One region of the Chryseobacterium sp. Y16C genome, then DNA from elsewhere that is predicted to be linked to it. Evidence: riboswitches for the same ligand, from Rfam matches in the RefSeq annotation. Region 1 holds a riboswitch; the other holds the start of a gene.
The links. A riboswitch is a leader RNA that binds a small molecule or an ion and turns the genes downstream of it on or off. The one in region 1 is predicted to bind fluoride.

Region 1 (15,535 bases):
ATGCACGATCACTGGCAGAACGTTACGGACTATCTTTTAACCAGCTCTTAAAACGCATTGACTCATGAATCCTTATCTTTTATATCCTGACCGTGATTTCAATATTGGCCAACCGCTGGTATGGAATAGTGATGAACTTATGAAGGACCTGGAACTACAGGTACTGCTTGATGCGATGTCTGACGGAAATAATGTCATTGATACTGTTGTTCCCAAGGTCCTGCTTCAGGAAGATATAAATGACATTCCCACAATCCTCTACAGACAAAATATTTTGAAAGATTGTCTAGCAAATAGTGCGATTATAAAGTCACTGTTTGACCTTTCCTTAAAAGCTATTGAAAGCAAAAAAATAAGTTGGTATGGTATTTTTATCAAGCATCCTACCTCGCTGTTGCACAGTTCTGTTGCACTTATGGAAATTTCTATGGATTTTTTACGTCAATTTCGCGAAATTACTTCTCAGGTTATCTCGCAATTTCAGTCCGATGGAATGCTCCGCTTCTTCCGCATGTTCATAGAACAGACGGATGATGCATACTTCATACAGGTAATGGAAAATTTAAAAAGTCTGAAACTGTACGGCCGAATCCATACCAGTGTAGAGCTGGGAAGAGCTAACAAAGGAACACAATATACATTGAGAAAAAATACTCAAAAAAAACATACCTGGTGGAACTGGCTTTTTCCCTCAAAGATCGAAGGCTATTATTTTGAGATCAACCCCAGGGATATCGGTGGGTGCAATGCACTCTCCAGTCTCAACGATCAAATGGTCAACCGTACCGCAAACACACTTGCACAGGCCAATGACCATCTCACTGATTTTTTCACCCTGATACGGGATGAGCTGGCTTTTTATTTAGGGTGCATTAATCTTCATGACAGGTTAAAGAATCTAAAAATGCCGGTCGGATTCCCTGAACCTGTACCTACAGACCAGGAATCATTTGATGTCACTGGACTATACGATCCATGCCTTGCTCTTACAGCCGGACATCAGCTGGTTGGAAATGATATCTCCGGTGATAAAAAACTGCTCTTTATTATTACGGGAGTAAACAGGGGCGGCAAATCAACATTTTTAAGAAGTGTAGGTATTGCCCAATTGATGATGCAAAGTGGAATTTTTGTTGCCGCCACAAAATTTAAGAGTAATCCTGCAGGACACATCGCCACTCATTTTAAAAAAGAAGAAGACAGGTCAATGAACAGCGGAAAATTTGACGAAGAGCTTCATAGGATGAATGAAATTGTCCGTCATTTGAAGAAAGGAGACTTTGTTCTTTTCAATGAATCTTTCGCTGCAACCAATGAAAAAGAAGGATCGGATGTCGCCACGCAGATTGTTTCTGCCCTTCAGCTCAGTAATATTAAAGTCTTTTTTGTCACGCATCTCTACGATTTCGCATTTAGTTATTATCAGAATAAAACAGACAGTATATTGTTCCTTCAGGCATCTAGAGAAAAAGATACACAGATTGGTAAACTTACCGAAGGATTTCCACTGCCAACAAGCTTTGCAGAAGATCTCTATAATAAAATATTCGAGTAATTGATCAATAAAAAAACAATCAAAACCATAAGAATAGATGAAGAATCCAATGATAAGCGCGCTGGTTGCCGTATCTTTCTGTTACTTAATGACATCATGTGCCGGGCTGAGGAATGAGCAGCTTAAAATACAGCTGGAAAAAAGTAACTGTAACCAGCTCAGTATCTATTCCTATACCGCACAGGATATTCCGACTCCGATCGAACATTTAAAAATTGATTCAGATCTAAAGAAAAACTTCAGCAGAAAAAGCCTGAATATAGCCAATGCTATCGGTGCCCTGCACCTATTAAAAAAGTATGCTGACCTTAAAAAAGATTACGCGGAACACCCTTCTACTGAAAAACGTCTGGAACTGCTGGAATGTACACAAAAAATTAATCAGCGTATTAATATAGCTTCACTGGAAATTTCTGCGGTAGCATCTGAAATGGACTGCGAAGAAGAAAGGGCTGATCAGATCGCCAGTTATCTAAAGGATAAAGAAGACTATATAGAAACCAAATTAACAGTAGGCGGATTGGTAATAGGTGCTTCAGGGGCACTCGCATCTGGATTTCTGGTCAATAAAGGAAATGCCAATGATTATCTGGGAATCGGTACGGGTATAGCTGGAGCAGTTGCCGGAGTACTGATATTGACAAACAAAACCAAAGTGGAATTTTATCATAAAAGAAATCCGTTGGGTGATATCTGGCATGCAGGAGAAACTTCCACCATCTTTCCTCCCGCCGTCTGGTATTATCTAAATTATGAAGATAGCTCCGACTGCCTCCGGGGTTCACTGAGGAACCAGATAAAACAAAAATGGATGGATCTTGGAGAGATTTCAGGGATTAAAGCCGAGCGAAAAAGAAAATCACTGGATCTGTATTTCGGAGCGGGAGGTAAATACACTGCTGAGCAGCTCAGTAAACGGGCAGACATGCTTGATCAGATTGAATCAATTGTCAATCTTATGAAACAGGATCTGAAGGAGTTTGCCTTAGCTTTTGAAACAATTGATACGCCGGTGAGATGATCCCAATATCTTCTTTATTTTTCTCCGCATAATTTCCCTAAAAAAATAGGTTAATTGTCAAAAAAAGTCTATATTTACTTTAACAAAAAAGGAAATGGTGTTCTTCCTTACCCAACCGCTCTAAAAGAGCTGATGACGCCTGATTAAATTAGATGTTTAACATTTTAATCAGGTTTGTTATGTATTTAAAATTCCTTCTACACTACAATAAAAGCAGCTTTAAACTTTTACCGGACAGCGATTGTTATCCCCACGTCGGTCGGTTTGTTATGCCTTTCATCATCCCGCTTCATCTATTGTCGGGCGCTCTATTCGTTGTTCCCACAGTTACCCTACATCAACCAATAAAAAATAAAATATTATGGAACCTTTGACAAAAATATTGATCATAGCGGATGAAACCCCATTTTCGGAGAAAGTGATCCAGTACGGTTATCTAGTGGCTAACCAGATGCAGGCAAGAGTAGGCCTGCTGCTCGTCGATGATTCCAAACTTCATCCAATTGATACTGTGATGCCCTATGAAACAATTTATGGGGACAATACCTTTATGCATGCAAAACATTTTCTGGAAAGCATGCGGGAAAAATATGCCCTTGGTATAGATACGAAAATCTTTGTGGTAGAGGGAGAAATAAAGGAAACTGTCATTTCAACGTCACTCCAGTGGAATGCGCAATTGATCGTAGCAGGAACACATGCTCGCAGGGGAATCAGTAAATTTTTTATGGGGAGCATTTCAGAGGGAATCCTCCATGAAACAACGATTCCCATGTTGATAGTACCCGTAAATAAAATGGAATAAACAAAATAATGAATCATTATCAATTAATTCATCCTGTCAACTTAAAGAAGTATGGAACTTATCTCTAAAATTTTAATTGCCGTCGACGGTTCGGCCTCTTCGGAAAAAATTGTTGAATACGGTTACAACATGGCCAGGCAGATCCATGCCCGGGTAGGCATACTCATGGTGGAAGACAGCGATATTAACCTGGCGGACACTTTGGTTGAATATGTCAACAGCCTAAATAAGGATCAACAGCCTGTCGAAAGCGATTTTCTTTACAAAATGAAAAGCATGTTTGCTAAAGGCACACCTACAGAACTTTTTTTGGTAAAGGGTCCAGTAAGGGATGTCATTTTCGATACCGCGACTGCATGGGGAGCTCAGATCATCGTAGCCGGAATACATCACCAAACAGGTATTAGCCGCTTTTTTGTTAGTAGCACCGCGGACGATCTCCTGCACAGTACAAATATTCCGATAATTTTGGTACCCCTTTCAAAAACAGAACAATAGAATTTAAAGTTTATTTAAAAATAACAATAACACATTAAAATATGACGATAACTAAAATCATTTCCAGAGAAGTATTGGACTCCAGAGGAAATCCAACAGTAGAATCTGAACTTTGGCTAGATAACGGTCATGGCAAAGCAATTTGTCCCTCAGGCGCAAGCACCGGAGAGAAAGAAGCGGTTGAATTACGGGATGGTGATCCCTCCAGGTATGGTGGTAAGGGTGTACTGAACGCGGTATCCAATGTAAATAATATCATTGCCGCCGCCCTAAAAGGTAAGCATTTTTCCGGTCAGGAAGAATTCGATAGATTCCTGATTGACCTTGATGGCACAGATGAAAAGTCAAATCTCGGTGCCAACGCGATACTATCGGTTTCCATGGCTTTTGCCCGGGCATCCGCAAAGCAGCAGGAAATTCCATTATACAGCTATCTTAATACCAGTGGTAGTCTGGTCCTTCCGGTTCCTTGTATGAATGTGATCAATGGTGGGAAGCACGCAGACAATAATATCGATTTCCAGGAATTTATGATTGCCCCACACAATGCTCCAACTTTTAGGGAAGCTATCCGCATGGGTGAAGAAACTTTTCACTCCCTAAAAAGCATCCTTAATAAAAAGGGATATTTTACAGGCGTGGGCGACGAAGGAGGATTCGCTCCCAATCTCAGATCCAATGAAGAAACTATTGAGGTTATTCTTGAAGCCATCCACGCTGCAGGGTATAAACCGGGACAGGATATATCGATCTGTCTTGATCCCGCAACAAGTGAAATGTGGCAGGATGGTAAATACTGCTTTTTCAAATCTACTAAAGAGCTCGTTTCATCAGAACAGCTTTTAAATACTTGGAAACAGTGGCTACAAAAATATCCGATTATCTCGCTGGAAGATGGCATGGGTGAAAATGACTGGGACGGCTGGAAATCCATGACCGAAGAACTTGGGCAACATACGGAACTTATAGGCGACGATATCCTGTGCACCAATCCCAAGATCCTTCAAAAAGCAATTGATGAGAAGGTCGCAAATTCGATCCTGATCAAGCCCAATCAGATAGGTACAGTCTGGGAAACCTTAAATACGGTACAGCTTGCCTACCAGAACAATTACGGATGCTTTATCTCTCATCGCAGCGGTGAAACCGAAGATACTTTTATTGCGGATCTGGCCGTAGCAACAGGCGCAGGAAAGCTAAAAACAGGAAGTGGCTGCCGATCTGAGCGCATTTCCAAATTCAACAGATTGCTCAGAATAGAGGATGAACTAGGCACTGGATCACAATTTGCAGGCATAGCGGCTTTTAAAAATAATAATATATAACTCAACAATGATAGGAACACAACATCCATGGCACGATCTTTCTCCGGGAGAAAATCTGCCATTTGAAGTGACGGCGGTAATAGAAATACCGGCTGGAAGCAGGACTAAATATGAATTGGATAAGCCCTCCGGCCTGATTAAAGTAGACAGGGTTCTATTTTCCTCCATCCATTATCCTGCAAACTATGGACTGATTCCCCAGACCTATTATACCGATCATGATCCGCTGGATATACTGGTTATCTGTACCGAAAACCTGGTCCCTCTGACAATCGTACAGTCAAGGGTCATCGGGATGATGGAAATGATCGATGGCGGTGTTCAGGACAATAAGATTATCGCGGTGGCTTCACATGATATTTCATTGAAACACATCGCAAATATAGAAGATCTTCCACCCCATACGTTACATGAGATCAAGAATTTCTTTGAAGATTATAAAAAGTTGGAAAATAAAAAGGTTGAAGTATTGGGGTTCAGCAACCGTGAATCTGCTTATAACTGTATCAATGACAGTCTGATCTCCTATACCACGGAAATTGTACCTCAGCTAAAAAATAAATAACGTATATGATGAGAATGGAACATGTCAGTATATTCCGGCAGCTGGTTCGGTGGAGTGTCATTGTAATTCCTATTTCGGTTGCTATAGGTAGTATCGTAGCCTTTTTTCTATGGATATTGAACCTCGCTATCCATTATAGGTTTGACCATACTTATCTGCTATATCTTTTGCCAGTGGCAGGACTATTGATTCATTTCCTTTACCAATCTGTCGGTAAATCCTCAGAGAAAGGAAATAACCTGATTATGGATGAAATACATCAGCCGGGAGGTGGAGTACCCAAAAGAATGGCTCCCATTGTCCTTTTCGCTACCGTCATAACACATCTTTTTGGCGGATCAGCGGGTCGTGAAGGGACAGCGGTGCAGATTGGTGGAAGTATTGCCCAGATGTTCGGCAAATGGTTCCGTCTCAATCAGCGCGATACCGGAATTGTATTGACAGCAGGTATAGCTGCCGGTTTTGGTGCTGTTTTTGGAACACCGCTTACCGGAGCCATTTTTGCACTGGAAGTATTGGCTATCGGAAAAATAAAATACGATGCCCTCCTGCCCTGTCTTATTGCCGGGACTGTCGGTGATATCACTGTATCCGCATGGAAAATCCACCATACCCATTATCATATCGATGCGATACCTCCAATGGACCAGTCATTCTGGCTTTCACAGTATATCCCATTTGATCTGCTTCTGCTCGGAAAGATTATCATTGCATCAATTGCATTTGGGCTTGCCAGTTTTATTTTTGCTGAAATGGCACATCGTATCAAAAATGTCATGGTCGCCTCCGTTTCAAAAAAATGGCTTATTCCTGTTATAGGTGGATGCGTGATCATTTTACTGACTTTCATTAACGGTAAGCCTGATTATCTCAGCCTTGGAGTAGACCCCGAATATCAGGGGGCGGTTACAATTCAATCTGCATTTCATGCGGGAGGTTCAGATCCATGGAGCTGGCTCTGGAAAACGGTCTACACGACTGTCACTTTAGGAACCGGTTTCAAAGGCGGCGAAGTCACCCCGCTATTTTATATCGGTGCAACGCTGGGTAACACACTTTCTGATCTGATGAACGCGCCGGTAGGACTTTTTGCGGCACTTGGATTTATCGCTGTATTTTCCGGTGCGACCAATACGCCGCTTGCCTGTACGCTGATGGGGATAGAACTCTTTGGTGGAGAGTATACACTTTACTATGCAGTAGCCTGCTTTACCGCCTATTTCTTTAGTGGCCATTCAGGAATCTACAGCGCCCAAAGAATTGAAGTACCCAAAATATTTGATTCCTATTTTTCTTCCGATGGATCGCTATCCGAGGCCGGAAAAAGAAGGGAACATTTTCTGAAACACCATATCAGCAGATACAGGAAGATGATCAAAAAAAAATAATCCGTCCCAAAGTAGAACGTGAATAAAATAGTACAATATGAAAGAGATCATAAAAAAATCGCTGGGAAAACTCAAGATCTACATAGAGCCCTCCCATAAGGTCAAAGATAGCGAAGCTTCATTTTTTAGAAAAATGTTTCCAAAATCAGCGTATCTTCATATTGTCTCTGACGCTAAAAAAGATGGTATCCTGAATGCATCTGTTTACCAGACGCATTCGGGATTTTCCCGAGAGGGAAAAGTCCAACGCTACCAGCTTGAAGGAAACAATACGAACCTGGCTATATGTATCGAGCTTATCGACGAAAGGGAAAAACTGGAAAACTTCTTTTTAAAGCATCATGTCCTGCTAAAGGATAAGATCATTATCTACAAAGAAGTGGAATTCTGGGAAACATAAAAAAATAAACCAATGCTAAAAGCGATACTCATAATTTGGATAGGAAGCGGGATCGGTGGTGTATTCCGCTATCTTGTACAGGATCTTGTTGCAAGAAACTTCCACATTACATTTCCGCTCGGAACATTTCTGATCAATGTCTTGGGATGTTTTTTGATCGGGATCTTCTTTGGACTGACTGAAAAATTCAGCTGGATGACTGCGGAATGGAGATGGTTTTTGATTACCGGGATATGCGGTGGTTTTACAACATTTTCAAGTTTTTCTTATGACAGTATCAGTCTGCTGAGACAGGGAGATTATCTCTACTGTGCACTCTATCTGATCTTCAGTGTCGGCTTAGGGCTTTTAGCTACTTACTTGGGAACACTAACAATTAAATGAAAATATCATGAATTTCAGTAAAATACTCATTGCCGTTGATGACAGTGCCTACGGCATGAAAGCTGCGCGTATCGGCTTTGAACTGGCACACCAGATTTCAGCATCAATCGCAATTGTTTTTGTCATTGATGCTGTAAAAGAATTGCCCAACCCCGATCTTGGTATTAATGAAGGGCAGCAGCATGCGATCTTATTGCAGGAAGCAGAGAATACTATTCAGCAATATATAGAATTATATGATGGAGTTGATAAAGTATTTCGTTTTACCCCCGAAGGAGAACCTCATAAGGAAATACTTAATGTCGCTGAGCAATGGAAAGCTGAGCTTATTGTAATGGGAACTCACGGACGTACTGGTTTAACCAGACTTTTAATGGGATCAGTAGCAGACTATGTTTTAAAACATTCTAAAATACCGGTTTTGATTACGCCGCGTGAAATGACAAATTAAGAATTATGTTTAAAATCTCAAGTTATGAAATTAGCATTTATCAGCGATATACACGCCAATCTTCCTGCTTTATTAGCGGTAATGGGAGATATACAAAAACATAAACAGGACGACATTTACTGTCTTGGAGATCTGGTTAACTTTGCAGGATGGGATAATGAGGTCATTGAAGCAGTCCGCTACTACGGCATCACATGTCTCCAGGGAAATCATGATGAGGGAATAGCGTACAAAAAATCTTCTTTCCCATTTTCATTTAAAACAGAAGCCGAAGAAATGTTTGGTTATGAATCAATCAAACTGGTAAATGAAACCATTACTTCGGATAACAGAAGCTTTCTTCTGAGCCTCCCTTTTATGTTGCAGATACAGTTCCGTTTCCCTTTTCAGCAGATAAAAGTTGCAATGGTACACGGCAGTACACTTTCCAATACAGAATATATCAAAGAAAATTGTGATGAAGAATATCTTTTGGAAATGATGGATAGCGTTGAAGCAGATATTTTACTGATGGGACATACCCATATTCCCTATCATAAAAGTATATTCTGTGAAGAGAATAACCGGAAAATTTACAGGCACGCAATTAACGTAGGATCTGTGGGCAAACCAAAACACGGAGATAATAAATCTTGCTATACGTTATTGGAAATAGACCACAATTCTGATCTATCATCGCCTGATACGGTTAAGGTTAGTTTCCATTATGTAGATTATGATGTACAAAAAACCATTTCTCACATCCATGAAATTGGACTATCTACTGCTTATGATGATTTCCTGAGTAATAAATAAATGTAAAGACTATATATTCATGTTCAAAAATTAAGTTTCCAATTTAGATTTATTTACAAAGCTGGACTTAAATATTGTCTAGCTTTTCTTTTTAAAAAATGTTTAAAACATAAAGTATATAAGCCCTACAGCTGCTGCCGTCATCAATATAAAGGTCATCGTTCCAAGAATATTGGAAAGTCTCGTGTTTGTATTCTTGCCCATTATCTTTTTATTATTTGCGATATGCATAATGACTGCGATCATGACCGGAGCTGTCAATCCATATACAATTGCTGTGTAAAGCAGCGCTTTAATTGGGCTTACACCAAAAAAGTCAAGAGAAAGCCCCACAAGAAGGGACACTATAATTGATCCATAGAAAGGTTTTGCCTGAGAGAATTTTTTATCTAATCCTGCCTTCCATCCGAACGTTTCAGCAAGCATATAGGATTGTGAGCCTGCAAGAACCGGAATTGCGAGCAATCCCGTCCCCAGAACTCCTGTAGCAAAAATAAAATAGGTAAGCTTTCCAGCTAATGGTTCAAGTGCCTTGGCTGCCTGATCCACTGTATCAATCTTATGGATTCCACCATTAAAAAGTACTGTTCCTGTAGTAAGGATCATAAAGAACATGACCATATTGGACAGGAGCATTCCCAAATTTACATCGGTCTTCATTTCACTTAATACCTGCTTATCCACTATTATTGCGCCCTTATGCGCCTGATCTTCTGCTTCCATCGTAGTCTGCCAAAAGAATAAGTAAGGGGAAATTGTGGTTCCAAGAATTGCTACTATGATGGAAAGAAATTCTTTATCAAATTTTACCGTGGGTATAAAAGTTTTTTTCGCTACCAGAACCCAGTCCTGACCGACCATAAAAGGTACGATTATATATAATAATAAACTTAGACATAGCCATTTCAGGATCATTGATATTTTCTGATAAGAATAATTTATGATGATAAAAAGAAGCAGAGCGGTGATAATAACACAAAAAACTGATACCGGTATGTTAGGACATATCATATTTGCCACCGCTCCCATTCCCTGTATATCGGCTCCGATATTAGGGTAATTGCCGGAAAACTAAAAAACAGCATGCTATAGAGAATAGGTTTTGAGTAATGTTTTTTTAACGTTACTGTAAGCCCTTCGCAGGTTACAAGACCGATCCTCGCACACATACCCTCTATGGCTGCCATCAGCGGGAAAGTAAGCAGAGCGGTCCACAAAGTAGAAAGCCCAAATTGTGCACCTGCCTGTGAATAGGTCGCAATTCCTGAAGGATCGTCGTCACTGGCACCAGTGATCAGCCCGGGACCTAATTTTTTAAAAAATCCCAGGATTTTGGAGTCATTCCTTTCTTTTGACATAGGTTTATTTTAAATCGGTTTATCCCCGCAATTAATTGTATTAAAGATATTAAAAATTACGCCTCATAAACTGGTAAATAAAGCTAGCGCAAATTTAAATAGCTATTTGCCAACAAAATTCGTGACCATACCAAGATGCTGCATTCTGACTGTTTATTTTAACTAGAGTTTTTTGACTATTCTCCAATTGTCATTCTTCTTATTATATTGCAAAAACCAACTTCCTCCGGGAAGCTTTTCCTCCGGTCCCACTGAGTATTCACCAACTTTAATTACTATTCTATTTACATGGACTTCGGAAATTTCAGCATATGCTTTTTCACCTCCGCGAAATTCAATAATTGCTGGGATGGATTTTTGCCCAATCTCGGGATCAAAAAAAAATTGTGCAGTACCACCAATCTGAATTGTGACATCGTCAAAAATAAGCCCGTTCATAAATGTAAAAATATAAGTTCGATAAATTTCGGAATGATCTTTCAGATCAGTCGAAAGATCAATAGACCACGTATTTTATTAGCGCATCTTATAAACAATTGTTCAATGAATTTGTTTTTGAAATTTGTTATTATACAATAAATAATACCTTATCAGAATTTCTTAAAATCTAGCTGAATTTGTATTCCCTTCATCGGTCCAATATTTGTATTCTCACCTTGCCGGCTCAGGTATAATGAATTCTTATTTGTTAAAAAATCTTTTATTCATGGTCATTGATGAGAATATTCTGTTTAAATACGGTGCTGTTTTTCACCATTACGCTGGAAAAGAAACAATTTTTAGCCGGGGTGATAACCCAGCGGCCTATCTGCAGATCAGTAAAGGAACTGTAGAGCTCAATAACTATCATGAAGATGGAAAGGAATTTACCTTAAATATCCTATCAGCAGGTCAAAGTATCGGGGAATCACTTCTGTTTGGAGGGAATCATTATCCAATGAACGCTGTAGCAAAAGATGAATGTACCATATTGTATCTACCAAAGACACAATTTCTAGAGCTTCTGGATGAAAATAAAAGTATTGTATTCAGCCTTTTAGGATATCTTTCAGATAGATTGTTTTATAAATACACCATGCTTTTTGGCAACTCAGCAAACGAGCCGATCCCTAAAATACTGGCTCTTCTAGATTATTACAAAAGATCTGCGTCTGTGGAAGGACAGTTTTCATATTCTTTTCCCTTGACAAGACAGCAAATTGCAAATTTGACGGGACTGCGTGTAGAAACTGTAATCCGTACCGTTAAAAAAATGAATGAAGAAGGACTAATACTTGTTAAGGACAGAAAGATCTTTTATTAATGTCTGATAAAAAAAGTGTGTTAAATGAAAAGAAATCAATCGAATTTATATCGCCTGATGTTATATAAATATTTGATTGCCAGCTTAAGGTTTAATTAAAAATCGAAATACTGAATTGTAATCTTTTAAACTATTATTATGACAGACAACAAATCAAAAAAAGGAAAATCCGACAGAAATAAAGTAAGCGGATCGGAGAATTACGAAATCCAATATTTTAAGGAAAAAATGGGTGTGAGTTCTCAGGCAGTTACAGGAGCTATACGGGCTACCGGATCAAACGATAGAAAAGTGCTAACAGATTATTTGAAAAAGCGTCACGGAAAGTAAAACTTTGTTTTTCATTAATTCGAATAACATTTAAATTATAAAGCTATGGGATTATCTAAATATCGCCAAAAGCGTTCGGAGGAGAAAACCCCTGAACCTTTTGGCGGGAAGCCGAGTGGGAAAGAGTTACGCTTTGTAGTACAAAAACATGATGCTTCCCATTTGCATTATGATTTTCGTCTGGAAATGGACGGCGTTTTAAAAAGCTGGGCGGTTCCAAAAGGGCCATCGTTGGACCCTGAAATCAAACGTCTGGCCATGATGGTCGAAGATCATCCGTATGATTACCGCAATTTTGAAGGCATCATCCCTAAAGGACAATACGGTGGCGGAACAGTGATTGTGTGGGACGAGGGAACCTATGAAGCCGTTGATTTTGAAGGGGAAGATCTTAAAAAGATGGAAAAAAGTCTGCTCCATCAGCTCAATTCAGGAAAAATAAAATTCAAACTCAATGGCAGTAAGCTAAAAGGTGAGTTTGTTCTTGTGAAGGCCCATGGAAGGGGCGAGAATGGATGGCTATTATTTAAGCTTGATGACAAATATGCCACAACAGATGATGTTACACTTAAAGATAAATCCGTTATTTCAAAAAAGACCATTGCCCAGATGGAAAAATCTCCGGACAGGGTGTACGGGAAAAATATCATCAAGAAAGATACCACAGTAAAGGATAAAAAGTCCACCGCAAATGAGGCCGCTGAAATAATAACAGATCAGTTGGAGGCTGTATCTGCAGACGGAATAAATGCCTCGAAAAAAGTTGCCGAATTATTAAAAAAGGCACCCAAACAGGCTTTTTATACCAGTGTGGAACCTATGCTTGCTACGCTTGTCGATAAACCTTTTGATGACGAAGGCTGGATTTATGAAGTGAAATGGGACGGCTATAGGGCTGTAGCATTTATGAAAGATAGTAAGGTAGAGCTTAAATCGCGCAATGATAAAAGCTTTAATGAAAAGTTTTATCCGGTATATCACGCGTTAAAAGATATGGATCTTGATGCCATCATTGATGGTGAGGTTGTTGTACTCTCCAAAAATGGTACCGCGAATTTCGGTTCATTACAGAACTGGCGAAGTGAAGCGGACGGCGATCTGGTTTATTATATATTCGATATCTTATGGTACAAAGAGAAAGATCTTACTGAATTAACACTTTGCGAGCGTAAAGCCATATTGAAAGAAATCCTGCCTAAGAGCAATAATATATTAGTAAGTGAACATTTTGAAACTTCGGGTATTGCTTTCTTGGAGGAAGCCAAAAAACTCGGTCTTGAAGGGATTATGGCCAAACGGAAGGACAGCATATATCATATCCATAACCGTTCACGCGATTGGCTCAAGATAAAAGCCAATAAGCGGCAGGAAGTAGTCATTGGCGGATTTACCTTAAACGACGATTCCAGCAAACTCTTTAGCAGTATCCTCGTTGGCGTATATGAAGGTAAAAAACTGGTCTATACGGGTAAGGTAGGCACCGGGTTCAATGAGAAAATGCAGAAAGAAATGATGGCGCAATTCAAGCCTTTGATTTCAAAGAAAGTGCCCTTTACCGAAGAACCCGATGTCAATAAACTTTCGCGGTTCAGACCCAATCCACCCCATGCGACCGTAACATGGCTTAAACCCGAACTTGTCTGTGAGGTGAGTTTTACGGAAATGACCAGCGATGGGGTAATGCGGCATCCATCATTTGATGGTATGCGGGAAGATAAAAGTGCTAAGAAAGTCGTGCTTGAAAATGAAGAACCTATTGAAGAAATAATCGAAGAGGATAATACAAGGTCAATTGTACCTTCACGGTCTGACAGTGGCCGTAAGACCTTGCTGAATCCTAAGGATAAGACGCAGGTCAGAAAAATCAATAAGCACGAACTAAAATTTACCAACCTGGACAAAATATTCTGGCCGAAAGAAAAAATCACGAAAAGGGATCTGATCAACTATTATTATCAGGCAGCACCCTTTATCGTACCTTATCTAAAAGGAAGGCCACAGAGCATGAACAGGTTTCCAAACGGAATAGAGGACGAAGGTTTCTATTTTAAAAATGTCACTGATACAGCACCGGAATGGGCCGATACTTACTTGTATCACAGTGATTCTGCTGATAAAGACAGGCATTATCTCGTCGGAAAAGACGAGGCGACATTACTGTACATGGCCAATTTGGGATGCATCGAAATGAATCCCTGGAACAGTACCGTCAAAAAGCCGGAACATCCCACCTATTGCATCATCGATCTAGATCCTGACAAGAATTCGTTTGATCAGGTAATTGCAGCTGCACAGGTTACTAAGCAAATTCTTGATGACATGGGCGTACCCTCATATTGTAAAACGAGCGGCTCAACAGGATTGCATATATACATCCCATTAGGTAATAAATATACCTATGAACAGTGCAAGGAATTTGCACGTGTTATTGTAACGCTGGTGCATCGAGAGCTACCTGATTATACCAGTCTTGAACGTGCTATTAAAGATCGTAAGGGGAAAATGTACCTTGATTTTCTACAGAACAGGGCGCATGCCACCATTGCCTCGGTTTATTCCGTTCGACCAAAACCGGGTGCCACTGTATCAATGCCTTTGCATTGGGATGAAGTCAAGAAGGGCCTAAAAATGTCTGACTTCCATATTTTCAATGCGATGGAACGAATGGAGTCTGAAGGTGATATTTTTAAACCTGTTCTTGGTAAAGGCATCGATCTTAAAGCTGCAATAGAAAAATTTTCGGATAATCAGAAATTTAACAAATAATAAAGAAATTATGAACGTAAAACGGATATTCGGAACTATTCTGACAATATTAGGAATAGGAGGATTAATTTACACAGGCTATGAGCTCATCATGAAAAGTACCGCTTATACAAATTTGGCGGTAGTCGGTATTTTGGCGCTTATTTTCTTCGCTTCTGGAATAAGTCTTGTCAAGAATACGAAAGATGAGTCTTAAGGGTGAGTTAATATAAAAGTTATGAGACATATAAACTTTGACAATACACATATTTATATAGGTAGTCTGGGAAAGTTTAATTTTCGACCGTTAATGGACTGCGTGTATATGGAGGTAATTATCGATTTTTCAGGTGGTGCGATTTCCACAGGTGATATCGAGGTAATTGAGCCGGATCAAATTAATATGTATGTTGCTCCCTATACAACTGTCGCTGGAACTGCCATAGCTGCCAAAGCATGGGTTTTACAGAATATTGAAAAATCGGATGTTTGGAAGGTTACTGAAAAATATATCGATAGATAACCAAAATTAAATGCATTAAACACGCAAGTCATCCAAAGGATCATGAGTAATATTTGTTTCTGGACAAAACATTGTTAACGAGGTACTGC
Region 2 (16,826 bases), 1.3 Mb from region 1:
TTCCAAATTGAGGAAAAGGCTTTAGTCCCCAGTTTTCAACTCCAAGAATGTAGAGTTTATCACCATTCTTTTCTATAATTCGATGTTCGTTCCGAAGCATATCAAAACCGGCCTGTTTTTCGTAATCAATGAGTGTTTTCAGGTTTTGTTTTTTAGCATCTGCGGACTCCCAGTTTACATAATCGCCATAATCGTGATTTCCTAATACCGCAAACTTGCCGTCTTTTGCTTTAATTTTTGAAAATAAAGGAATGAATGGTTTAAACTCTTCTGCGACATTATTCACCATGTCTCCCGTAAATAAAATCAGATCCGGGTTTTGTTCGTTAATTAAATTAATAGCGTGTTCTAATTTACTCGGATCGGAAAAGCTTCCACTGTGAACATCTGAAATCTGTACAATTTTATAGCCTTTAAAGCTTTTGGGGAGATTGGTGAAGTTCATTCGAACTCTTCTTACTTTGTGGCGGTATTTCCCAAAGGTAATGCCGTCAATGAACAAAGTAGAGAGAACGCCTCCTAATCCTAATCCTGCCAAGCTTAAGAACTTTCTTCTTTCCGGAAAGAAATTTTCACTGGTAGATTGTGTTAAGCCAATTAAGTAACCTCCGGTTCTGAAAATATCATCAATCAACAAAAACAGAACGATGAAAATTTTAGGAAGAATAAAAACTAAAAACAAAGAGATCATAATTTGAGCTCTTGCAGTACTTCTGTCGGCTCTGCTAAAATGAGTAACCTCATAAGCGAAAATGCCGTAAATGATTAAAGAAATTGCCCAATAACCGGTTCTTATCCAAAAGTTATCGGTCAGTGTTTTTATTGCCTGATAAATGTATATCTCCAGGAATAAAAAGATGGCGGCAATAATTAAAAAATTTCTCTGCATAATAAATGTAAAAAAGCACAAAGAATAGTTTCCCTGTGCTTTTTATATTTTAAATTAAATAATATTAAGGAAATCTATAAACGATAGCATTGATGTTCATTCCGGCACCTACCGAAGTCATCACAATGTTACCTTTTTCTTTAAACGTTTGACCCTCCATTTTTCCTTTAATTATTAAATCATACATGGTAGGAATTGTTGCAACAGAAGAGTTACCGAAGTCCTGGATCGTCATTGGAGAGATAGAATGGTCGTAATCTTTCACATCATAAAGCTTGTGAAGTCTTTCGATCATGGCGTAATCCATTTTTGCGTTAGCCTGATGAATTAAAATCTTGTTGATATCTTCAATGGAAAGACCTGCATCTTCAATAGTTTCTTTAATAGCTGCAGGAACATTTTTAAGAGCATATTCATAGATTTTTCTTCCCTGCATTCTTACAAATAAGCGGGTTTGGTCTGCATCTTTATTGATAGAAGGCCCGTTTGCTAAATAATCAAGCTCGATACCATTGTCACAGATTGTGTTGTGGGCAATAATTCCTACATTTTCCTCGTCAGTAGCTTTTACCACAACAGCTCCGGCTCCGTCTGCGAAGATCATTCTGTTTCTGTCAGATGGATCGGTTACTCTGCTCAATGTTTCACCTCCGATTACTAAGATGGTTTTTGCAGATCCGGCTTTAATTAATGTATCAGCTAAGATCATTGCTTCTACCCATCCCGGACATCCGAAAAGCATATCGTAAGTTACACACTTTCTGTTTTTGATGCCAAGTTTATTTTTTACTCTTGCAGCCATTGTTGGCATAAAGTCAGCATATCCATGCACTGTAACTTCCCCGAAATTACTTGCATAAATGATATAATCTAATTCTTCCTGATCTATTTTTGCATCTGCAATAGCAATCTTTGCAGCTTCATAACCGATTTGTGAATTTGAAAGATCATCATCTATGAATCTCCTGTTTTCTATTTCTGTGATTTCTACAAATTTCGCAATAGTTTCTTCAGCAGGTTTGTCAATCTTCACCCCGTCTTCTGTATAAAACTCTGAATCTAGAAAATAATCTCTTCCAATTATTCTGTTGGGAAGGTAAGATCCAGAACCAATAATGATCGTATTCGGCATTCGTTTATATGATTTTTTTAAAGATGCAAAGTTAATAATTAATATTAATAACGGAGAATTAAAAATATTATTAAATTTGCAAAAATTGTACTTTACAATCTATGAAAAACAATTCGTCCTTAAAAGGCTTACTTATTGCAGTTGTGGTGTTTATCATTGCCTTTGGGATCTACTTCCTTTTCTTAGCAAAGAAGAATTATTATGTGGTAGACAATCCTACGCCCAATACCTATTATTATAAGATTAATAACGGTTCTGAAGGAATTGTTGCTGCAGGACAGTTTGTGCATGTAGATTTAAATAAAGGAAAAAATTCGATTAAAGTTTTCGATCAAAATAAAAAATTACTTTACGATTCTGCTTTTGAAGTAAATAAAATCCGTGGTCTGATCAATATTGCCCATCAGGATTATTATGTAAACGATCAGTATTATGGATACAATCTTAAAAAAGATTCATTACTTTTGGCTCTTGATAAAACGATGATTGACGGAAAAGCATATTATGGAGGGGCAAGACACTTCAATAAGCTGTATACTGAAGATTTTTATTATAATGTAGATGAAGATTATGATAAAGTTATCAAAAATATCCAACAGGTAGAATCCAGATCGAAAATTTTCAGAAAGCAGGATTACCTAAATTATTATAAAGAATATTACAAGTTTTAAGTTTTGACAAAAGATATCAACCAAGTTACTCCCTACAATTCTGATGCTACAAAGAAAAGCCAGGTAGAGGATATGTTCGACAATATTGCTCCGAAATACGATCTTCTGAATCGTGTTTTATCTCTGAAAATTGATGTTTTATGGAGAAATACTTTAGTAAAATGGATGAAAAACGATCATCCTCAAGAAGTGCTGGATGTGGCTACAGGAACGGGAGATCTAGCAATTACCATTGAAAAAGGAACGGGTTCCAAAGTAATTGGTTTAGATTTATCGCAACAAATGTTAAATGTTGGCGTTATTAAAATAAAAAAACTTAATTTAGACGGCAAAATTTCAATGCAAAAAGGAGATGCAGAAAATTTACCTTTCGAGGACAATAGATTTGATGCTGTTTCCGTTGCATTTGGAGTAAGGAATTTTGAGAACCTCAATAAGGGGTTAGCAGAATTAAGAAGAGTAGTTAAAGATAACAAGAGTGTTTATATACTGGAGTTTTCAAAGGTTGAGGGGTTCTTAGGACCATTATATATGTTTTACTTCAAAAATATATTACCTGCCATTGGCAGACTGGTTTCAAAAGATAATAGGGCATATACATACCTTCCGGATTCTGTAAATGCTTTTCCTTTTGGGGAAAAGATGAGACAAATTCTTTTAGATACAGGATTTAAAAAAGTTGAATATAAAAAACTAAGTTTAGGTATAGCCACAATTTATAAAGCAACAAAGTAACCTATGAATAAATTTTTATTAAGAGCACTGGTTTTAGCGTCAGTAAATATTGCCGTTTTGGCAAATGCACAATTCTTCAGAACCCGAAACAGAATGGATAAGTTGGAAGACTTTGATGAGCAAAAGTTCAGTTGGGGATTTTATTTGAATGGCAATATGCTGGATTACCGTATAGTACTTAATCCAAGATACGGTACCTATGGCAATCAGAATCTTGTTACCTCTAAAGAAAGTACAAGTTTTGGGGCCGGTCTTATCGCAAAATGGAGACTTAATGATTATTTAGACTTAAGAATGGAACCGGGGTTACAATTTGCTCAAAGAAAATTAATTTTTAATACTCAGACTAATGACCAGTATCAAAACGGGACATTAACGAATGATCCTTTTATTCCAATGGCTCTTTCTGATAAGGATCGTAACAGAGAAGTTAAATCTACTTTAGTTGATGTTCCTGTGTTATTGGAACTTCACGGACACAGATGGTATAACTCCAGACCTTATGTTGCAGCAGGGGTAAATTATGTAGTAAACCTACAGTCTAATTCAGACTCTACGGATGATAATATGCAGCAGGTGTTCAGATCTACAACGCATAACTTTGCCTGGTCTGCGGAAATGGGTATTCAATTCTACTTTAATAAATTCAAATTAACACCAGCCATCAGAGGGACCTTCTTCATGAATAATGAAATGGTTGCAGATAATGCAACAACTCCTCCGTATTGGGCGTCAGCTATATCTACTTTACAAACAAGAGCGATTATGTTTGTATTGAAGTTTGAATAAAGAATATTTAAAATAAATATTGAGGAGATACGCTTTGTTTCTCCTTTTTTTGTTTTAAACTCAAAATATAGAGACTTTTATTTTTGTTAATATTAATATTTTGCTATTTTTGCTATTAGTTAGAATATACAAAACCTGAAATGCTTCAAGAGTTAGAAACCAATTTTTCAGAATTAGAAAAAAAGATTATGAATTTGCAGAAGAATTATAATAATCTTACTGAAAAATTATCGGAACTAAGCATTGAAAATAAGGAACTGCAGAGGAAATATGATGAAGAAAGGAAAAAAAATCAGGTATTAGCAGAAGAACAAAAAAATATAAAGCTCTATTCAGCAATTTCAGGAAATCCTGAACACAACAGATTAATGAAGAACCATATCAACAGACTGGTAAAAGAAATTGATTTCTGTATTGCACAGCTTCAAAACAGTGGATTATAATGGAGGTAAGAAGAATAACCATAAACATTGCAGGAAGAGTGTATCCGCTGAATGTACCCGCAGCAGAGGAAGAAACTTTGCGTAAAGTTGGGAAGCAGATAGAGAATATGATTAAAGATTTTGAACAAAATTTCGATGTAAGAGACAAACAGGATGCTTTGGCAATGTGTGCCTTGAAATTAGGAACCAATGCTGAAGTGGTGTCTATGAACTACGAAAAAAATATAAATTCTACCAACGAGAGATTAAGCAAAATTAATCAATCGCTGAATGAAATTGGAAAATAACTTTTCCAAAAGACTGCCTACAATAATTCTAACACATTAAAGGTAAACTCAACGCTAAACAATTACCGAACAAATGTCCGTTGAATGGCGCGCCGGTTCATCCGGATTACAGACAATGGAAATCAGTTCAAATCGTGTTGATTAGGAGTTTACTCTCAATCTCTGAATTATTGTAGGCTTTTTTATTTATGAAATTTGACAATTAAAACTCAATATATATGACAACAGCCATTATAGTCGGCGTTATTTGCTTAGTATTAGGGGCCATTTTAGGGATGTTTTTCTCTAGAAGCTCATTAAATACTAAGGCAAAATTTATTATAGATGATGCAAAGAAAAATGCCGAAAACCTTATAGAAAAAGCTAATGTACAAGCTGAATCCATAAAGAAAGAAAAAAATCTTCAGGCCAAGGAAAAATTCTTGGAACTGAAGTCTCAGCATGATGCTGATATTCAGGCTCGTGAAAAGAAAATGCAGGAGATTGAAAAAAGAATCAAAGACAAGGAAAACAAGCTAAATGACGAGCTGAGTAAGACAGGAAAACTTGAAAAAGATCTGGATAAGCAAATTGCTGATTATGCTAAGAAAACAGAAATTTTAGAAAGAAAACAACAGGAACTGGATACAGCAACTGCCAAAAAAGTAGAAATTCTTGAGAAAATTGCTAATTATACGGCGGATGAGGCTAAAGCAGAATTGGTGGAGACCATGAGAGCTGAAGCAAAAACTAGAGCTCAGGCACATGTTCAGAGTATCATGGAAGAGGCTCAAATGAATGCGAAAAATGAAGCTAGAAAAATCGTTATTCAGACAATTCAGAGAATTGGAACGGAGCAGGCTATCGAAAACTCTGTATCTGTTTTTAATATCGAGTCTGATGAGGTAAAAGGTAGAATTATTGGTAGAGAAGGTAGAAATATCCGTGCTTTGGAAGCGGTAACAGGTGTAGAAATTATTGTAGATGATACTCCTGAAGCTATTCTTCTTTCATGTTTTGATCCGGTAAGGAGAGAGATTGCAAGATTATCACTTCACAGATTAGTTACTGACGGAAGAATTCACCCTGCAAGAATTGAAGAAGTGGTGGAGAAAACCAAAAAACAAATTGAGGAAGAGATTATAGAAGTAGGAAAGAGAACGATTATTGATTTAGGAATTCACGGATTACATCCAGAGCTGATCAAGATTGTAGGTAGAATGAAATACCGTTCTTCTTATGGTCAGAACTTATTGCAGCACTCGAGAGAAGTAGCAAATATTGCTGCAACGATGGCTGCTGAATTAGGTCTGAACGTAAAATTGGCTAAAAGAGCAGGTCTGTTACACGATATAGGTAAAGTTCCGGAGCAGGAGTCTGAACTTCCTCACGCTTTATTAGGGATGCAGTGGGCAGAGAAATACGGTGAAAATGCAGAAGTTGTAAATGCTATTGGAGCTCACCATGATGAGGTTGAGATGACTTCTTTATTGTCGCCGATCATTCAGGTTGCCGATGCCATCTCCGGAGCAAGACCGGGAGCAAGACGTCAGGTGTTGGAATCTTATATCCAAAGATTAAAAGATCTTGAATCTGCAGCATTAAGTTTTGACGGGGTATCATCAGCGTATGCCATTCAGGCAGGTAGAGAATTAAGAGTAATGGTGGAAAGCGGAAAGGTAAATGATGAAGTAGCTTCTCAATTATCGTATGATATTTCAGAAAAAATCCAGAATGAATTAACTTATCCGGGACAGGTAAAAGTAACAGTAATCAGAGAAACGAGAGCTGTGAATATTGCAAGATAATAATCAAAAAAAGATATTTCATAAAAACCTTTCAAGAAATTGAAAGGTTTTTTATTTTTAGCGAAATTTATCATTCTATATGCAAGAGCTTTCGTTGTCTTCAAAATTGAAGTATATTTTTTCTATTCCTGTGATCATTGCTGCTTTAGGCTATTTTGTAGATATCTATGATCTGCTTTTATTTGGAATCGTAAGAATTCCGAGTTTGAAAGCTTTAGGCTTAAATCCTGATGTTGACGGAACCTTTATTCTTAACTGTCAGATGACAGGGTTACTTCTTGGAGGTATTTTCTGGGGAATTTTTGGAGATAAAAAAGGGAGATTATCAGTTTTATTCGGATCAATCCTAGTATATTCTTTAGCTAATATCGCCTGCGGATTTTTACCCTATTTTCCAAAAGAGCATCTGGTATATCAATATGCCGCTTTAAGGTTTATTGCAGGGATTGGATTAGCCGGAGAGCTTGGAGCGGGAATTACATTGGTTTCTGAGAGTTTGCCGAAGAATTTAAGAGCAATCGGGACCTCCGTAGTGGCAGGTTTTGGTTTAATGGGTGCTGTTGTAGCTCAATTAACAGTGGAATTAGCTGGAGGCTGGAATATATCTTATATCATCGGGGGAATTTTGGGAATTCTGCTTTTATTTTTGAGAATTAGCGTTTCCGAATCCGGGATTTATAAAAATATGGAACATGAATCTGTTGCCAAAGGAAATTTTCTTTCCTTTTTCACAAATAAAGATCGCTTGATACGATATTTGAAATGTATTGCAGTAGGGTTGCCAACCTGGTACTGTATCGGGATTTTAGCAGTTTTAGCCAATCAATTTGCTCCCGCATTAGGAATTACAGACCTGAATCCGGGAAAAGCAATTATGTGGGCTTATGTGGGGATTTCTGTCGGTGATTTGATGAGCGGGTTTATTTCCCACGCTTTAAAGTCCAGGAAAATGGCCATTTTCTATATGCTTGTCTTCACCATTATCGGGGTGGGTATTATGCTCTTCGGAAATACCAATACTGAAACAAAATATTATATTTTCTGTGTCTGGCTGGGATTGGGAACAGGATATTGGGCAATGTTTGTGACGCTGGCTGCAGAGCAATTTGGAACGAATATCAGAAATACAGCAACAACAACGGTACCCAATATGGTTAGAGGCTTGGTTCCCGTCATGATCTTTATTTTTGACTTTTTCAAGAAAGATTTTTCAGTGATTATGAGTGCTGCTCTTTTGGGAGTGATCATATTCGGGCTTGCTTTTTATTCTTCATTGACGATTTCAGAAACCCACGGTAAAGACTTGGAATTTACAGAATAATTATAACTGTTTAAGAAATATTTAAACCGTAATTTTCGTTATTACCGTAATTAAGATGAACTAAATAAGTAATTTATGAAATTTAATATTAAATTATGCTTTGTATAATTAATATTTGTTTAACTTTATAACACAATAAACTATAAATAGTACAAACCTTAAAACTAAATCACAATGCAAAACAACATTTTGAAAAACGCGAAGAAATTACAAAAACAAGATCTTAAAAACATTCAGGGAGGAATAAGCGGAAATCCTGATTTATCCCTTTGCGGATGCAGCTGCTCCGGATCTGTAACAGGACCATGGTATTGCGTACAATATATGGCTTGTCCTCAAGTTTACACTTGTGATCAGTCAGCGGTATAAAAGAATTATTTCAACTAGAAATAAACATTTCCACATTTAATACGCAAAAGCCTTTTGAATTTCAAAAGGCTTTTGTAATTTATAACTGAATTGTAATATTTAGGCTTCTTTCAATTTTCGGCGGCGGCAAAGCCGCCGCCGAAAATTGAAGATATACTAGAATTATCAAAATTTCTTGAACAATTAGTCAAAATTCAAAATGAAAAGAAGGCTTCCTATACTTATAATGCTCCAAAGAAAAACGGCCATAACCAAAGGTTTCAGACCTATTGTTTTCAAAGTTTGGATAGATAAAGTAGAACCTATAAGAAATAAGGTCAGATTTAATCCAGATTTAGCAAATAGCGTAATTCCTGAACTTAGCTGATTAAAAAAAGGGAAGTAGGTATTCAGCAAAATGGCCAGAATAAAATACCCGATAAACCATGGGATTTTAATTTTAGATTCCTTATTTTTAAAAAGAAACATAGTGATTAAAGAAACAGGAATAATCCATAAAGCACGGGCTAATTTTACAGTGGTCGCAATTTTCAAAGCTTCATTTCCATATTTACTTGCTGCTCCAACTACAGAGCTCGTATCATGAATCCCAACAGCGCACCATAAGCCAAATTGTTCCTGAGTAAGGCTTAAAATATGACCAATCGGAGGATAAACAAATAATGCGATGGAATTCAGTGTGAAAATAATGGCTAAAGCCAGTGAAATCTGCTTTGTATTGGGTTTAATGATGGGTGAAGTAGCCGCAATTGCACTGCCGCCACAGATTGCAGTTCCCACTGAAATCAGATAAGATAAAGGTCTTTCCAGTTTGAAGGCTCTTCCGATAAAATATCCTAAGACCATAACGGTCACAATACTAATAACCGTCAATATGAATCCTGATTTTCCGGCTTCCAATGCCTCATTTAGTTTTAACCCAAAACCTAATCCTACAATTGAAATTTGTAATAGCAAATGAATATACTGATGTAAGCTTTTCTCAAAAGGATTTCCTATGCAAACTGCTAAAATAAAACCAAAAAGTAATGCAATAGGGGAAGAAATAATGGGTGTTAAGCAGATTACTGCCAGTAGAATGAAAATAAGCTTTTTAGAATTTTCATTCGGGATGAAATTTTTCATCTTGTAAATTTTAAATTATGGTTCAAAATTCCATAAATTAATATTACAAATTATATTGTATTTTGTTATAATGGATAACTATAGGTTATAATATTGGATGATTTAAAGCTGACTAGTAAATTTTAAGAAAAGCCTGATTAACTCAGATTGTTCACCTTTAGGAAGAATAAAATGAAAGTTCCTTTCAATACTGAAGTTTTTAATATCAATAATACTCAACTGATTATTTTTCAACTCATTTAACACCGTACTTATAGAAAGAAAAGCTAGAGAGTCTGAATGTAGAAGATAATTTTTTATGCTTTCGCTGCTCCCCAGTTGCATTACAATATTCAATTTATCAAGAGAAATTCCTTTTTCTTTCAGGCGGTTCTGAATGAACTCTAAGGAACCTGAACCCGGCTCTCTGAAAATCAATTCCAGATGATATAAATCTTTGATATTTAGTGTTTTATTCGCTAAGGAATGATTCGCTTTTGCGACCAAAACAATTTCATCAGCTTTAAATATCTGATAATCAAAATAATTTGATTGAGATTCGCCTTCGATAATTCCCAGATCAATTTTCCCTTCTTTTAAAAGTTCAGAAATAATTTCCGTATTGTGGGTAATCAGTTCAATTTTAATGTCCTTATAATATAAATTGAACTTGGCTAAAATCTCCGGTAATATATACTGAGCTACAGTAGTGCTTGCTCCGATAATCAGTTTCCCTTTATGCTGCTGATTGATTTGGTTGATTTCAAATTCCAGATCACGGTAAATATTTCTGATTTTTTCAGCATATTCAAATAAAATTTTACCGCTTTGTGTAAGTTGGATACTGGTACCTTTTCTGTCAAATAATTTGGTGTTCAGCTGGTTTTCGATTTCTTTAATATGCTTGGTTACAGCGGGCTGTGAAATATTAAGCTCCTCTGAAGCTTTTGTAAAGCTCGACCGGGAAGCTACGGTGTGAAAAACTTTTAATCTGTAATCAAACATAATTTAAAGGTATGAAATAAAGAGCAATCCTATAAATCAGAGAAACTTTTATTCTTAAGACTATCAAATCTTTTGTTTTTTGCTTCTCCGATTTTTTGTTTCGTATAAATACTGTTGTTTCCAGAAAATAAATAAGAGACAACACAGGCAATGGCCACGTAGATCCCACATTCGGCTCCAAATAATTCAATTCCCATAAGCATACAGGCTAGTGGAGTATTGGTAGCTCCTGCAAAAACAGCCACAAATCCCATTCCTGCAAGCAAGCCAAACGGAAGGGGTATAAAGAATGACAAAGCACTTCCCAAAGTAGCCCCAATAAAGAATAACGGGGTTACTTCACCTCCTTTGAAACCTGCAGAAAGGGTAAAAATGGTAAATGTCATTTTTAAGGCAAAATCATAGAGTGGAAGCTGCTTTTCAAAAGATTCTACAATGGTTGGAATTCCCAGACCGATATATCTCGTCGTTCCCATTATAAAAACGGCTACTGCGACAATAACTCCGCCAATAACAGGACGAAACGGAGGATATTTAATATTAGATTTAAAAACCGAACTGGCCCAATGAATCACTTTACTGAACGTTGCGGCACAGATGCCAAAAGCAATTCCTGCAATAATACTGTATAAAATAGGAAGAAATTCAAGTTTTGGGATAAGATCTATATGATAGTGGGTGTGTTTTATGTTCCAAAGATTGGTTACCCAATCTGCTAAAATTGCAGCGATAAATGCAGGAAAAATGGCAGTATAACGAATTCTTCCGATCAGGAAAACTTCAAGTCCGAAAAGAGCTCCGGCTAAAGGTGTTCCGAAGACTGAACCAAAACCTGCTGCGATAGCAGAAATGATTAAAATCTTTCGTTCATTTTTGTCGAGCTTAAATGGTTGGGTTAATTGGTCGGCAATCGCTCCGGCCATTTGTAAAGCGGTTCCTTCACGACCTGCAGAACCTCCGAAAAGGTGAGTGATTATCGTTCCCAAGTATACAAAAGGAGCCATTTTAAAAGGAATAATCTCTTTTGGGGTATGGATGTTTTCAAGCAATAAGTTGTTTCCGGCTTCAATGTCCTTACCAAAATAATAGTATAAAAGTCCCACCGAGAAACCGGCAACTGGCAGAAAGGCAATCAGCCATATATGATTTTCCCTGAAGTTCGTTGCCCATTCCAAAGATTGTAAAAAACCTGCTGAAGCACTTCCTACGAATGCACCTATAATAAGACTTATGCACAGCCATTTTAAAATATAAGGCAAAGCAGGAAATCTTCTGAAGAAAAATTGAATATGAAACTTTGTTTTGCTGCTGAATGTTCGTTGGTTTTTTGACATAACTTTCCTGATCGAATTACTGTTAATAATCTTTTAATCAGGCGTCATCAGCTTTTGAAAAGCGGTTGGGTAAGGAAGAACACCATTTCCTTTTAATACTGCAAATATAAGAATTATAATTACAAGATAAAAGATTTATTATTCATATTGGCTTTAGCTAAATTTAATATTGCCCTTTATTTGAAATAAAAATTGATAAAAACGGATAATCGCTTATTGTTTTAGTATATAGGATAATGCATCACCTTATCTATTTCAATGGGGTTATTGTATTTTCTGATAACCTCCTGCATGCTTTTGGTTTGGGTATTTAGCTCATCTACAGTATGAATTTCCTTTCCGTTGATATTAATTCTAAGATCGTTATTGGATTTGTTGAAATTATTTCTTTCAAAGGCGAAAGGATCATTATAAAACTCCATCATCAGCTTGTGTTTTTGCTTTTCGTTGATAGGAACGGCTTTATTTCCAAAGCTGGATTCCAGAAAATCTGAAGTGGAGTAGATCTTATCAAGTTTGCTGCTTTTAACAAGAGTATACATATAATTTTTCTTGGCATCAGATAATTCAAAGATCAAACCGGGTAATCCACGGAATTTAAAAGGTCCTTCATTAAATGGAATATCTTTACAGAACCATGCAGTCCAGCTTCTTCCACCAAATTTTGCTGTTGCTTTTTGCAGGGTGTAATTTTCCACCTTTTTAGTCTCATCAGCAATCGTCCAGTTGATTTTATCAGTAGTTTTAAATGTATAATATCCATTTTTGATATTGATGAAGTTCTCATTATCAAAGGAATTGATCTTTCTTTTCACCACCTGGCCTGTCATATCCGTATAACTGGAATTCATTCCGAATTTTTTATTCAAAGAATCTGTAGTGGCAAGATCTTTCCCATAGAATTTCACTTCTTTCGGAGTGATATCCAGAATCATATTCACTTTTTCATAACCCGTCTCAGTAGAGTCCATCTTATACTGAAGCTCATAAATATATCGGTGGGTTTGTGAACTAACCAAAGAAATGATCAGTAAACAAGAAAGTGTTAATAAATTTTTCATAATTAATAATTTTGGAGTTGAGTCTATCTAAAATAAGAATGATCAAGAATATATTTTCTGCTGATTCTTATGCTATCAAAAATATCTTTATCACTGGAGTCCTGTTCAAGGAACCAATAGTTCAGTCCTGCTTTTTCTCTGGCTTCAAAAATCCTTTTAAAATCAATCGTTCCGTTTCCGATTTCTGCAAAGTCTTTTGTACCGGCTTTCATGTCTTTCACATGCCATAGGGGAAATCTTTTCGGGTATTTCTCAAAATAAACCAGCGGATCTAAACCGGCTTTTGAAATCCAATACAAATCCAGTTCCATTTTAACTAAATCTGAAGACGTGTTTTCCAGGATGAAATCATAAATATTTTTTGAATCATCAAACTTTTCAAACTCAAAATCATGGTTGTGGTAGGCAAACTGAATTTCTGCCTTTTTCGTAACGTCTCCTGACTTATTGAATAATTCCGGAAGCTTTAGATAATTTTCAACCGTTCGTTCCTCCGGAAAAAGATAAGAACAAACCATGTATTTTGAGCCGATGAAATGTAAATCTTCAACTGATTTTTCCCAATTTTTTAATAAAGTGCCGTCATCGTTATGAAGAATACCTGTGGTATGATGTGAGCTGATTACTTTTAACCCCACATTTTTCAGAACAGACTGAAACTCATTTCTGGTTTTTCCGAAGAAAGAGCCGTTATAACCATAGATTTCCAATTCTGTAAATCCTAATTCAGCCAGTTTCTCAAATGTTTTTTCGAGGTTTTTGGCAATAGCATCACGAACGGTGTACAACTGAATGGCCAATGATTTTTTATTCATATTTAAATTAGAAGTTCCACAAGAATATAATCCTAAGAATCCCAGTGAAGATAAGGTAATGAAATCTTTTCTATCCATTATAAAAAGGGTTTCATCTCATCTTCGATCTGCGTTCTCAGTTCCATAAGACGTTTTGCGTATTGTTCTTTTTGTTTTTCCTCTTCGGTTTCGGGAATCCATTTGGGTACGGGAAGCTTTTTGCCGTTTTCATCAACGGCTACAAAAACAATGATGCAATGTGTTTTCTTATCAAAATTCGGTTGTTTCAGATTTCTTGAAAAAACATTGATCGAAATATGCATACTTGAAGATCCTGTGTAAATCACCTGCGCCTCTACTTTTACAATTTCCCCGATTTTGATAGGTTCATAGAAACGGATTCCTCCGACATAAACGGTTACTGAGTAATTTCCACTCCAGGTTGTTGCACACGCATAACCGGCCTGGTCAATCCATTTCATAACGCTTCCACCATGCACATTTCCTCCGTAATTCACATCTGAAGGTTCTGAAATAAACTGAAAAGTAATAGGTTTGTTTTCCATTTCCACTAAAAATTTGATTGAATAAAGGTATTTAATAATTTTTAAAATCATAGATTAAATCCTACTTTTGAAACCTGAAAGTGAAATGAAGAAGAATTTAAATTAATAACAGACTTAAAATAGTAATGAAAAAAGTATTTTATCTTAATACCTGCGACACCTGCAGAAAAATTTTAGCACAATTCGACCTTACAGATTGGGAACTTCGCGAAATCAAAAAAGAACCGATCAAGAAAGAAGAATTAGAAGAAATGCACAAAAAAACAAAGTCTTACGAAGCTTTATTCAGCAAAAAATCTACCCAAATCAAATTGAGAGGTTTGGATGTAAAGTCTCTAACAGAAAAGGATTTTAAAGAATTGTTATTGGATCATTATACTTTTTTGAAAAGACCTGTTTTCCTTACTGATAAAGAAATTTTTGTGGGGAATGATAAAAATAATGTGGCGGCTTTACAGGAGTTTTTTGGAGTATAATAATCATGGGTTTAGGTTTAGAAATCAATTTAGTTTTTGATGCTAAAGAACCTCTTGAAGAGTATTTACATGTAAAAAATAAATATCAGTTCGATAGCAGAAACGGGCTTAATCTGGTAATGACTGGAGAAGGAGACGTTGATGCCGGAGATGATGAAATGAGGTTATTAAAACAAATTGAGAAAGTTTTACAGATAGATCTTACATTGTTGGATTTCTGGGAGAAGTATGATGAATTTATCGAAATAAGGTCTTTACGGTTGAAGCTGCTAGAGCTGGAAGATTTATTAGTAAATAATCCGGAATTTTATCATAAGATTTGCTGGGGTCATGATATAGAATATGAATATCTTAAAGAAGTTTTCCTACAGGATGTCCGATTTTTAATTGAAAGGCTAAATTTAAATCTTAAAAATGGAGCTTGTCTGGTAAAATATATTTCAGACTAATTTTATAAAATCAGCCCCGCAATATCTGCGGGGCTGATTTATTTATATCTTTTTAAGAGATTATACAAAAGGAGCTTTCACTACTTTTGCAGGAATATTTTTGTTTCTTACCTGAATGAATATTTCAGAACCTAATTTGAAGTGAGGTTTGTCAACATAAGCAAGACCCAAACCTACTTTTTTCATTGGAGACTGTGTTCCTGAAGTTACTTTTCCGATTACGTTTCCGTCTGCATCTACAACAGGGTAGTCGTGTCTTGGAACCCCTTTATCAGTTAATTCAAAACCAACCAATTTTCTGGTTACTCCTTCTTCTTTTTGCTTGGCAAAAGTCTCTTTAGATACGAAATCCTTATCGAATTTTGTGATCCATCCTAGGCCAGCTTCGATTGGAGAAGTAGTATCGTCGATATCATTTCCGTAAAGGCAGAATCCTTTTTCAAGTCTCAAAGTGTCTCTTGCAGCCAATCCGCAAGGAATAATTCCTTCTTCAGTTCCTGCTTCGATGATTGCATCCCAAAGCTTTTCTGCTGCATCGTTGCTGAAATAAATTTCGAAACCGCCGCTTCCTGTGTAACCCGTATTGGAGATAATTACATTCTCAACTCCGGCTACAGCACCTACTGTGAAGTGATAGTAAGGAATTTCAGAAAGATTGGTCTCTGTCAGTTTTTGAAGAATTTCAGTAGCTTTCGGACCCTGAACCGCCAATAAGGACATATCGTCTGAAGCATTGGTCATTTTTGCTCCGAAAGTATTATATTTTGAAATGTGGTTCCAGTCTTTATCAATGTTTGAAGCATTGACAACCACGAAATATTTGTCATCTTCCATTTTGTAAACGATAAGATCATCTACAATCCCTCCGTTTTCGTTAGGAAGACAAGAATATTGAGCTTTTCCGTTTTCAAGAGCGTCTACATTATTGGTGGTTACGAACTGTAAAAGATCTTTTGAACCCGGACCTTCAATAAAAAATTGTCCCATGTGAGAAACATCAAACAATCCTGCTTTTTCTCTTACTGCAAAATGTTCTTCCGTTACTCCGGAATATTGTACAGGCATCTCAAAACCTGCAAAAGGTACGATTTTAGCTCCCAAAGAAACGTGTTTGTCGTACAATGCTGTTTTCTTCATATTTAATTTCTATTTCTTTATTTTAAAACTATTAAAGGTCTCGTTAAAGAGGCTCATATAGTTTCCGTTCCAGTATTTTTCACCACAATTGATGGCAATTAGATATATTTCTTTATCTCTCTGAAAAACTTTGGTGATCCAGAAAAGCTTTTCTTTCGGGTCAAAATATTCATAAAAATATTCTGTGTATCCTTTTTTGCTTTTGTTGCTTTTTACTTTATTTTCTTCATCAGAAGACTTGTAAAGAGCCAGGATGAATTTTTTTATTTCGGTGGAGGGTAAGTCTAAATCGTGATATTCTGAAATGGTAACTGCTCCGATCTGATTTTTAGGGAAAATATTGACAATATCCGTATTGTTCATAGCTACCCAACCTTCAGGATAATTGATAGAATAATGGGTATTTTCATACGTTTGTGTCTTTTGAGCTGATAAAAACTGCCCTAAGAATAACAAGATAATGAATAGTGAATGCCT

Region 2: it holds a riboswitch for fluoride, as region 1 does, so the genes downstream of both, MKS83_RS22125 (voltage-gated chloride channel family protein) here and MKS83_RS05540 (universal stress protein) in region 1, are expected to answer to the same signal.

Annotation. Positions count from the first base shown of each region.
Region 1 covers NZ_CP092711.1:1,269,648-1,285,182, forward strand. Annotated here, with positions in the region: gene MKS83_RS05525 (MutS-related protein) at 1-68, shown strand, start outside; gene MKS83_RS05530 (MutS-related protein) at 65-1,555, shown strand; gene MKS83_RS05535 (hypothetical protein) at 1,593-2,576, shown strand; fluoride riboswitch at 2,658-2,725, shown strand; gene MKS83_RS05540 (universal stress protein) at 2,938-3,381, shown strand; gene MKS83_RS05545 (universal stress protein) at 3,433-3,879, shown strand; gene eno (phosphopyruvate hydratase) at 3,921-5,204, shown strand; gene MKS83_RS05555 (inorganic diphosphatase) at 5,212-5,769, shown strand; gene MKS83_RS05560 (voltage-gated chloride channel family protein) at 5,886-7,157, shown strand; gene MKS83_RS05565 (DUF190 domain-containing protein) at 7,195-7,557, shown strand; gene crcB (fluoride efflux transporter CrcB) at 7,570-7,941, shown strand; gene MKS83_RS05575 (universal stress protein) at 7,949-8,392, shown strand; gene MKS83_RS05580 (metallophosphoesterase family protein) at 8,417-9,187, shown strand; gene MKS83_RS05585 (NRAMP family divalent metal transporter) at 9,290-10,216, opposite strand; gene MKS83_RS22235 (divalent metal cation transporter) at 10,195-10,545, opposite strand; gene MKS83_RS05590 (hypothetical protein) at 10,708-10,983, opposite strand; gene MKS83_RS05595 (Crp/Fnr family transcriptional regulator) at 11,252-11,848, shown strand; gene MKS83_RS05600 (DUF3606 domain-containing protein) at 11,987-12,178, shown strand; gene ligD (DNA ligase D) at 12,224-14,944, shown strand; gene MKS83_RS05610 (hypothetical protein) at 14,955-15,140, shown strand; gene MKS83_RS05615 (hypothetical protein) at 15,162-15,446, shown strand.
Region 2 covers NZ_CP092711.1:4,846,219-4,863,044, forward strand. Annotated here, with positions in the region: gene MKS83_RS22065 (metallophosphoesterase) at 1-889, opposite strand, end outside; gene MKS83_RS22070 (3-oxoacyl-ACP synthase III family protein) at 954-2,021, opposite strand; gene MKS83_RS22075 (hypothetical protein) at 2,123-2,692, shown strand; gene ubiE (bifunctional demethylmenaquinone methyltransferase/2-methoxy-6-polyprenyl-1,4-benzoquinol methylase UbiE) at 2,696-3,427, shown strand; gene MKS83_RS22085 (porin family protein) at 3,431-4,216, shown strand; gene MKS83_RS22090 (hypothetical protein) at 4,357-4,659, shown strand; gene MKS83_RS22095 (cell division protein ZapA) at 4,659-4,946, shown strand; gene rny (ribonuclease Y) at 5,165-6,733, shown strand; gene MKS83_RS22105 (MFS transporter) at 6,813-8,054, shown strand; gene MKS83_RS22110 (hypothetical protein) at 8,229-8,423, shown strand; gene MKS83_RS22115 (YeiH family protein) at 8,607-9,548, opposite strand; gene MKS83_RS22120 (LysR family transcriptional regulator) at 9,651-10,532, opposite strand; gene MKS83_RS22125 (voltage-gated chloride channel family protein) at 10,562-11,866, opposite strand; fluoride riboswitch at 11,898-11,965, opposite strand; gene MKS83_RS22130 (GLPGLI family protein) at 12,088-12,927, opposite strand; gene MKS83_RS22135 (sugar phosphate isomerase/epimerase family protein) at 12,951-13,820, opposite strand; gene MKS83_RS22140 (acyl-CoA thioesterase) at 13,820-14,287, opposite strand; gene MKS83_RS22145 (arsenate reductase family protein) at 14,413-14,763, shown strand; gene MKS83_RS22150 (hypothetical protein) at 14,769-15,212, shown strand; gene gcvT (glycine cleavage system aminomethyltransferase GcvT) at 15,273-16,349, opposite strand; gene MKS83_RS22160 (hypothetical protein) at 16,359-16,826, opposite strand, start outside.